DNA from 2 places in the Sphingomonas sandaracina genome. Region 2 is predicted to be linked to the other one. Evidence: predicted binding sites of a transcription regulator. Region 2 holds the regulator's gene; the other holds the start of a gene.
What was found. The regulator LexA, encoded in region 2, represses DNA repair genes until DNA is damaged. The targets are predictions, from matches to a motif close to GTTCCNCNCTTGTTCT.
Positions count from the first base shown of each region.

Region 1: the regulator LexA is predicted to act here: its motif matches at 1,654-1,669, upstream of radA (DNA repair protein RadA).

Region 1 is NZ_JAXOJK010000002.1:662,181-665,907, reverse strand. It holds gene radA (DNA repair protein RadA) at 269-1,639, opposite strand; gene U1707_RS08405 (glycosyltransferase family 4 protein) at 1,743-2,894, shown strand; gene U1707_RS08400 (alpha/beta hydrolase) at 3,170-3,727, shown strand, end outside.
Region 2 is NZ_JAXOJK010000001.1:510,821-514,547, reverse strand. It holds gene U1707_RS02150 (ComEC/Rec2 family competence protein) at 1-1,379, shown strand, start outside; gene lexA (transcriptional repressor LexA) at 1,512-2,186, opposite strand; gene U1707_RS02140 (molybdopterin molybdotransferase MoeA) at 2,255-3,436, opposite strand.

The DNA.
Region 1 (3,727 bases), on a different contig from region 2:
TTGTTCCCACCAGATAGGCCGAACAACGGGGAATGTCCACGAACAAGGGCGGAACATATACAAGCTATTCACGGCCCCGCACGAGGGGATAGGGTATGGTCGTGAATAATGGCGAACGTCTAGTTATGCTCCTACTCAGGGAGCCATTTCCCCCGTTCGCGGGGGAGCCGAAAAGACCGCTACAGCGTGCGAGCCCGCGGCAATCTCCACACCGGAAATTCACTCCCGCGCGGTGTAATCCAACTTGCGCAATCGACAGAACCGACTGTCACCCACGCCCGAGCATGTGGTCGACGAACGCGGCGAGCGTCTTGAACCCCGACAGGGTCATGCCGCTCTTCTCGCCGGTCATCGACGCCGGCACCAGCGCGCGTTCGAAACCCAGCTTGCTCGCTTCCTTCAGCCGCAGCGGTCCGTGCGCGACCGGGCGGATCTCGCCCGACAAGGCGACCTCGCCGAACGCCACCGCATCGACCGGCACCGGCCGCTCCGCCATCGCCGAGATCAGCGCCGCCGCCACCGCCAGATCCGCCGCAGGATCCTGCACGCGGTAGCCACCGGCGATGTTGAGATAGACCTCGGCATTCGAAAAACTCAGTCCGCAGCGCGCCTCGAGCACCGCCAGGATCATCGCGAGCCTCCCGGAATCCCAGCCGACCACCGCGCGCCGCGGCGTCGCGCCGGATGCGAGCCGCACGGTCAGCGCCTGGATCTCGACCAGCACCGGCCGCGTGCCCTCCAGCGCCGGAAACACCGTCGCCCCGGTCATCGCGTCGTCACGGTGCGTCAGGAACAGCGACGACGGGTTGCCGACCTCCGTCAGACCCTCGGTCTGCATCGCGAAGACGCCGATCTCGTCGGTCCCGCCAAAGCGGTTCTTGATCGCGCGCAGGATGCGATATTGGTGACTACGCTCCCCCTCGAACGACAGCACCGTGTCGACCATGTGCTCCAGCACGCGGGGGCCGGCGATCGACCCGTCCTTCGTCACATGCCCGACCAGCACCACCGCGGTCCCACGCTCCTTGGCGAAGCGGATCAGTTCCTGCGCCGATGCGCGCACTTGGCTGACGGTGCCCGGCGCGCCCTCGATCAGGTCGGAGTGCATCGTCTGGATCGAATCGATCACCAGCATCGCCGGCGGGCGCGTCTGCAACGTCGTCAGGATGTCGCGCGTCGAGGTCGCCGCCGCCAGCTGCACCGGCGCGTTGCCCAGCCCGAGCCGCCGCGCGCGCAACCGCACCTGATCCGCCGCTTCCTCGCCCGAGACGTAGGCCACCGACTGGCCCGCCAGCGCCATTTTCGCCGCCGCCTGCAACAGCAATGTCGACTTGCCGATCCCCGGATCGCCGCCGATCAGCGTCGCCGATCCCTCGACGAAGCCGCCGCCCAGTGCGCGGTCGAGTTCGGCGATGCCGGTCGCCATCCGATCGGGCAGCTTGATCTCCGCATCCAACCCGACGAGCTGGATCGCGCGACCGCCGGTCTGAAGGTTGTGCTTCGAATGGAACGGGGTGGCGGCGGTATTCGCCTCCTCGACCATCGTGTTCCACTCGTTGCAATCAGCGCATTGCCCCGCCCAGCGGTGCGACACCGATCCGCAGGCCTGACACACGTAACGCTTCTGGGGTTTCGCCATCCTGACGATGTACGAGAACGATACGGGAACATCAATGCCCGGCAACGATGCTATGTTGCGGATTTAGTGGCGCTTGCCGATCCACGGCGTTATCCGCGCGATGATGCATGCCACCGATCTGCGCATCGCCGTGTTCAGCGGCAACTATAATTACGTTCGCGACGGCGCCAACCAGGCGCTGAATCTGCTCGTCGGCTATTTGCTGTCGCAGGGCGCAAAAGTACGCGTCTATTCACCGACCAACGCGAAGCCCGCCTTCCCGCCGACCGGCGATCTGGTCGCGGTCCCATCGCTGCCGCTGCCGGCAGGACGCGGCGAATACAAGATGGCGCGCGGGTTGCCGGCCGCGATCCGGCGCGATCTCGATGCGTTCGCGCCGAACCTGATCCACGTATCGGCGCCCGATTTCCTCGGCCACCGCGCGATCACCTACGGCCGGCGCCACGGCATCGCCACGGTCGCATCGCTGCACACGCGGTTCGAGACGTATTTCCGCTATTACAAGATGGCGTTCTTCGAGCCCGTCATGGTCAAGATCCTGACCCGCTTCTACAACCGCGTCGACGCGGTCCTGGTGCCCGGCCGCGGCATGGCCGAGATCGTCCGAGACTGGGGCGTGACGACGCCGACCGCGATCTGGTCGCGCGGCGTGAACCATGATCGCTTCACGCCGACGCGCCGCGATCTGGCTTGGCGGCGCGCGCACGGGATCGCCGACCGCGACGTCGCGATCGGTTTCCTCGGGCGACTGGTCAAGGAAAAGGGGCTGGACGTCTTTGCCGACGTCATCCGCGCGCTGGAAATGCAGGGCGTACCGCACAAGGTGCTGGTGATCGGCGAAGGTCCAGCCCGCAACTGGTTCGGCGAGCGCGTCCCCGCTGCGGTCTTTGCCGGGTTCCAGTCGGGCGACGATCTCGGACGCGCGGTCGCGTCGATGGACGTCTTCTTCAACCCCAGCGTCACCGAAACGTTCGGCAACGTCACGCTGGAGGCGATGGCCTCGGGCGTGCCGGTCGTCGCGGCGCGCGCATCGGGCGCGGTCGGTCTGGTCGACGACGGCGTCACCGGCTTTCTCGTGCCGCCGACCGACATCGCCGGCTATGCCACGGCGATCGGCCGGATCGTCACCGAACCGGGCCTGCGCGAGACGATGGGCTGGGCCGGCCACGACAAGGCTGCCGGCTATCTGTGGGACACCATCAATCAGGTGGTGCTGGACACCTATCTACAGGTGATGGCCCGCCGGGGGGCCTAGTTCGCCCGCTTGCGGTGTTTGAGGCCAGCAGTCCGCAGAGCGATCGCACTCCGGTCATACGAGCCCTGACCAGTAGGACAAATGGCGCCGACATTTGCATGCTACGACGGCGCGGGTCGCGAGCGTCGACATTTCCAGAATACGTCATCGCTACGTAAACCCCGGCATTAAGCCCGAATACTGTCCTCCTACCGTAGCAAAACTTTGAATTGCATGATGGTAGCGCTCTCTTTAACATGTCGGACAATAACGATAAAACACATGGGAGAGCGATCATGACGCACGTGATGAGCAACAAGGCGCCGCGCGCGGGGCTTCGCCTTGCGGGACTTCGACTGTCGCACCTCGGTCTGGCTGCGGCCATGATCCTCGCGACGCCGGTCCAGGCACAGTCCGACCAGATGACACCGATCGCGATCCCGGCGCAGACCGACGCGATCGTCCTCGGCACCGGCAAGCTGCCCGGCGCCACCGCACCCGAGGCCTGGCACAGCCAATATGGCAGCGTGTTCGCGCGCAACGTCACGATCGCCACGCTGACCCCGTTCCTGCCCGATCCGTCGAAGGCGACCGGCACCGCGGTGATCGTCGCGCCGGGCGGCGGTTTCAGGACGCTCTCGATGGAAAACGAAGGCTATGACGTGGCACGCGCGCTGGCCGCGAAGGGCGTCGCCGCGTTCGTGCTCAAATACCGGCTCAATCCGACGCCGCAGGATATGCCGGCATTCGAGAAATCGATGTCGGCGATGTTCTCCACGGTCGCCCGTGCGCCCCGGCCCAAGCCCGATGCGATGATGGCGGGACTCGCGCCGCAGATCGCCGACGCGCGCGCC
Region 2 (3,727 bases):
CGGTCAGTGGGCTGCATATCACCGCGGCAGTGGCGGCAACGATGTTCATCGTCCTGCGACTGTTGGCGCTGAGCCCCTGGCTCGCCTTGCATGTCCGCCTGCCGCTCGTCGCGGCACTGGCGGGCGCGGCGGCCGCTATCGGTTACACCTTGCTTACGGGCAGTCAGGTGCCGACGATCCGATCCTGCGTCGCGGCATTGCTCGTGCTCGCGGCGCTGGCGATGGGGCGTGAGGCGATGACCTTGAGGCTCGTCGCGGCAGGCGCGATGTGCGTCATGCTCGTTTTGCCCGAATCGGCGGCGGGGCCGAGCTTTCAGCTGTCGTTTGCGGCGATCACCGCGATCATGGCGCTGCACGAACACGCCGCGGTTCGGGTGTTCTTCGGGCCGCATGACGAGGGTCGGGGGCGGCGTCTCGCACGCGGCGTGGCGTCGTTGCTGCTGACCGGACTGCTGGTCGAATTCGCGCTGATGCCGATCGCGGTCTATCATTTCCATAAGGCCGGGCTTTACGGCGCGTTTGCCAACATCGTTGCGATCCCGCTGACGACGTTCGTGGTTATGCCGCTCGAGGCGTTGGCGTTGTTGCTGGATGCGGGCGGGCTTGGCGCACCGATCTGGTGGCTGGTCCAGTGGTCGCTCGATACGCTGCTCTGGCTTGCCCATCTCGTCGCCGGCGCTCCGGGATCGGTGCGGTCGTTGCCGGCCATGCCGACGGCGGCGTTCGCGCTGATGGTGGTCGGCGGGATCTGGATTGCCTTGTGGCGGACGCGGCTTCGGCGGCTGGGGCTGGTGCCGCTGGCGATCGGGGCCGTGTGGGCGCTCACCACACCGCCGCCCGACATCCTGGTGACGGGCGATGGTCGTCATGTCGCGGTACGCACGGTGGCGGGGCTGGCGATGCTGCGGGATCGAGCGGGAGACTATACGCGCAATACGCTGGCCGAGAATGGCGGGGTGGACGGCGAACCACTCTTGTTGGCCGACCAGCCGGATGCGCGGTGCAGTCGCGACCTTTGCGTGACGGACGTGGTCGCCGGTGGGCGGACCTGGCGCGTGCTGGCGACGCGCAGTGCGTATATGGTGCCGATCGGCCAGCTGATCGCAGCGTGTCGTTCTGCGGATGTCGTCGTCAGCGAACGGGGCTTGCCGAAGCGGTGCGTGCCACGCTGGCTTAAGCTGGATCGTCGTGTTCTGAAGAAGACGGGCGGGATTGCGTTGACGTTGGGTACGGGGCGGATAGTGACGATCCTGAGCCCTGGCGACCGGCATCCCTGGCGGGATCCTCCGACGCTTGAGCGAACTTCGGGAAGTAGGAGTCTGGCTTCTCGAAAGCCGTATCGGAGGTGGGATGGCCATTACGAACGGTCGTTGCCCTGACGGGAGTTACGCCCGCAGCTACGTAAGATGCCGCACGGTACCCTGGATCCTGACTTTCGTCAGGATGACGGGGCCTAATAGTCTAGCGAACGTCCGCCGCGGCTTGCCAATGTGCCCGTGCTGTTCCGACCCTTAGTCGTAGCGGCGGAGGATGCCGGACAGCTTGCCTTGGACGCGGACTTGCGCGGGGGCGTAGCGTTGGGGGTCGTAGGCGCGGTTGGCGGGGTCGAGGCGGACCATTGCGCCTTCGCGGCGGAAGTATTTGAGGGTGGCTTCGCTGTCTTCGATCAGGGCGACGACGATCTCGCCATCGCGGGCGGTCTCGGTGCGGCGGATCAGGGCGTAGTCGCCGTCGAGGATGCCAGCTTCGACCATCGAATCGCCGGAGACTTCAAGGGCGTAGTGTTCGCCGGTGCCGAGAAGCGCGGCGGGGACGGCCAGCATGGTGCTGCCTTCGAAGGCTTCGATCGGGACGCCGGCGGCGATGCGACCGTGGAGGGGGATCTCGATCACGTCGTTGGCCGGCTGCGGCGTCGCGGCGGTGGGCGCTGCCTTGACGTTCGACGACTTGGACGGGGTCTTCTTTTCCGGACGCTCGGGCATGCGCAACACTTCGAGCGCGCGCGCGCGGTTGGGCAGGCGGCGGATGAAGTTGCGCTCCTCAAGCGCGCTGATCAGGCGGTGGACGCCCGACTTCGACTTGAGGTCGAGGGCGTCCTTCATCTCCTCGAACGACGGCGAGACGCCGGTATCGTTGAGGCGATCGTTGATGAAGCAGACGAGTTCGTGCTGCTTGCGCGTGAGCATGGCGGTTCTCCGTCCGGAACAGACGAGGAACCTCTATGGAACATAATTAACGGCGTCAAGCGCTCGCTTTACACGATCACGAGGATTTCCGCCGATTCGCCTGTCTTTGCGATCGGCGCATTGCCGGCGCGGACGATCAGGCAGGTCGAGCGGGCAAGCGTCAGCAACATCGAACTGTCTTGGATCGTGGAGGCATAGGCCTTGCCCTCTCGGAGTTCGGCACGGAGATAATCGGTGCGGGCGTTGTTGGCGGGGAGGTCTTCGCCGAGCAGGGCGTGGGTGGACTGGGGCAGCGGGTCGCGCGCGCCGGCCATGTGGGCGACGACGGGTTTCACGAACAGCGTCGCGGTGACGAACGCCGAGACCGGGTTGCCGGGCAGGCCGAGCACCATCATCCCGCCGATCCGGCCGGCCATCATCGGCTTGCCGGGGCGCAGTGCGATCCGCCAGAAATCGATGGTCCCCCCGGCGGCTTCGATCGCCGGGCGGACTAGGTCGTGATCGCCGACCGACGCGCCTCCGGTTGTGACCAGCAGGTCGGCCTGAACGCTGGCGAATGCGTCGCGCAGCACGTCCAGATCATCGGGGAGGATGCCGAGGTCGATGACGTCGACGGGCATGTCGGCGAGCATCGCAGCGAGCATGATGCCGTTCGATTCGGGGAGCGCGACGCCGTCGGTGGTCGAGCCGGGTGGGACGAGTTCGTCGCCGGTGGCGGCGACGGCGACGCGGACGCGGCGGTTGACGGTGAGGCTGCCGTGGCCCCCGGTTGCGGCGACGGCGATGCGCGCGGGGCTGAGGCGGTCACCGGCGGCGATCAGGCGGGTGCCGGTGGAGAAATCGAGGCCCTTGCGGCGGGTGTTGCGGCCGAGCGTCTGCGGGCCTTCGCCGGCGAGGATCAGGGTTTCGCCGCCACGCTCTGCTTCTTCCTGCACCATGACCGTGTCGGCACCGTCCGGCATGGCGGCGCCGGTGAAGATGCGGGTGGCTTGGCCGGTGGCGACCTGGCCTGCGAAGGGCCGGCCGGCTGCGCTTTCGCCGATGACGTTCCACGGGCCGGGGAGGTCGGCGTAACGGATCGCGTAGCCGTCCATGGCGGAGAGGTCGGCCGCGGGCTGCGTGCGGCGGGCGAGGATGTCCTCGGCGGCCCAGCGGCCGGCGGCTTGTCGCAAGGTTACGGTCTCGCTGCCGACGCGGGGGGCCATGGCGAAGAGGCGGGTCTGGGCTTCGGCGACGGGGACTAGGGTCATGCGTAAGGCTCTGTTTCTGGGCGGTTCTGAAAAGTGAAGTGCAGGAAGTGCAGACGCTGGGAGCGGTTTGGCGGTTGGTGCTTTGGGGGCGGTGTATGAGGGAAGCGCGGAGGGGCGTGGGTATGTTCCATGCTTTGGCATCGGTTTGGGATGTAGGACAGGTGTCGTCGGCTTAGCGGGCTGCGGTGTGCTGAGCTGGTATTGGCGCTGCCGTTGCTGGCCATGAAGATTTGAACTGAACGTCAGCTTCCGCCTCCTTGTTCTTCCGCGAAGGCGGGAGCCCGGACTGGG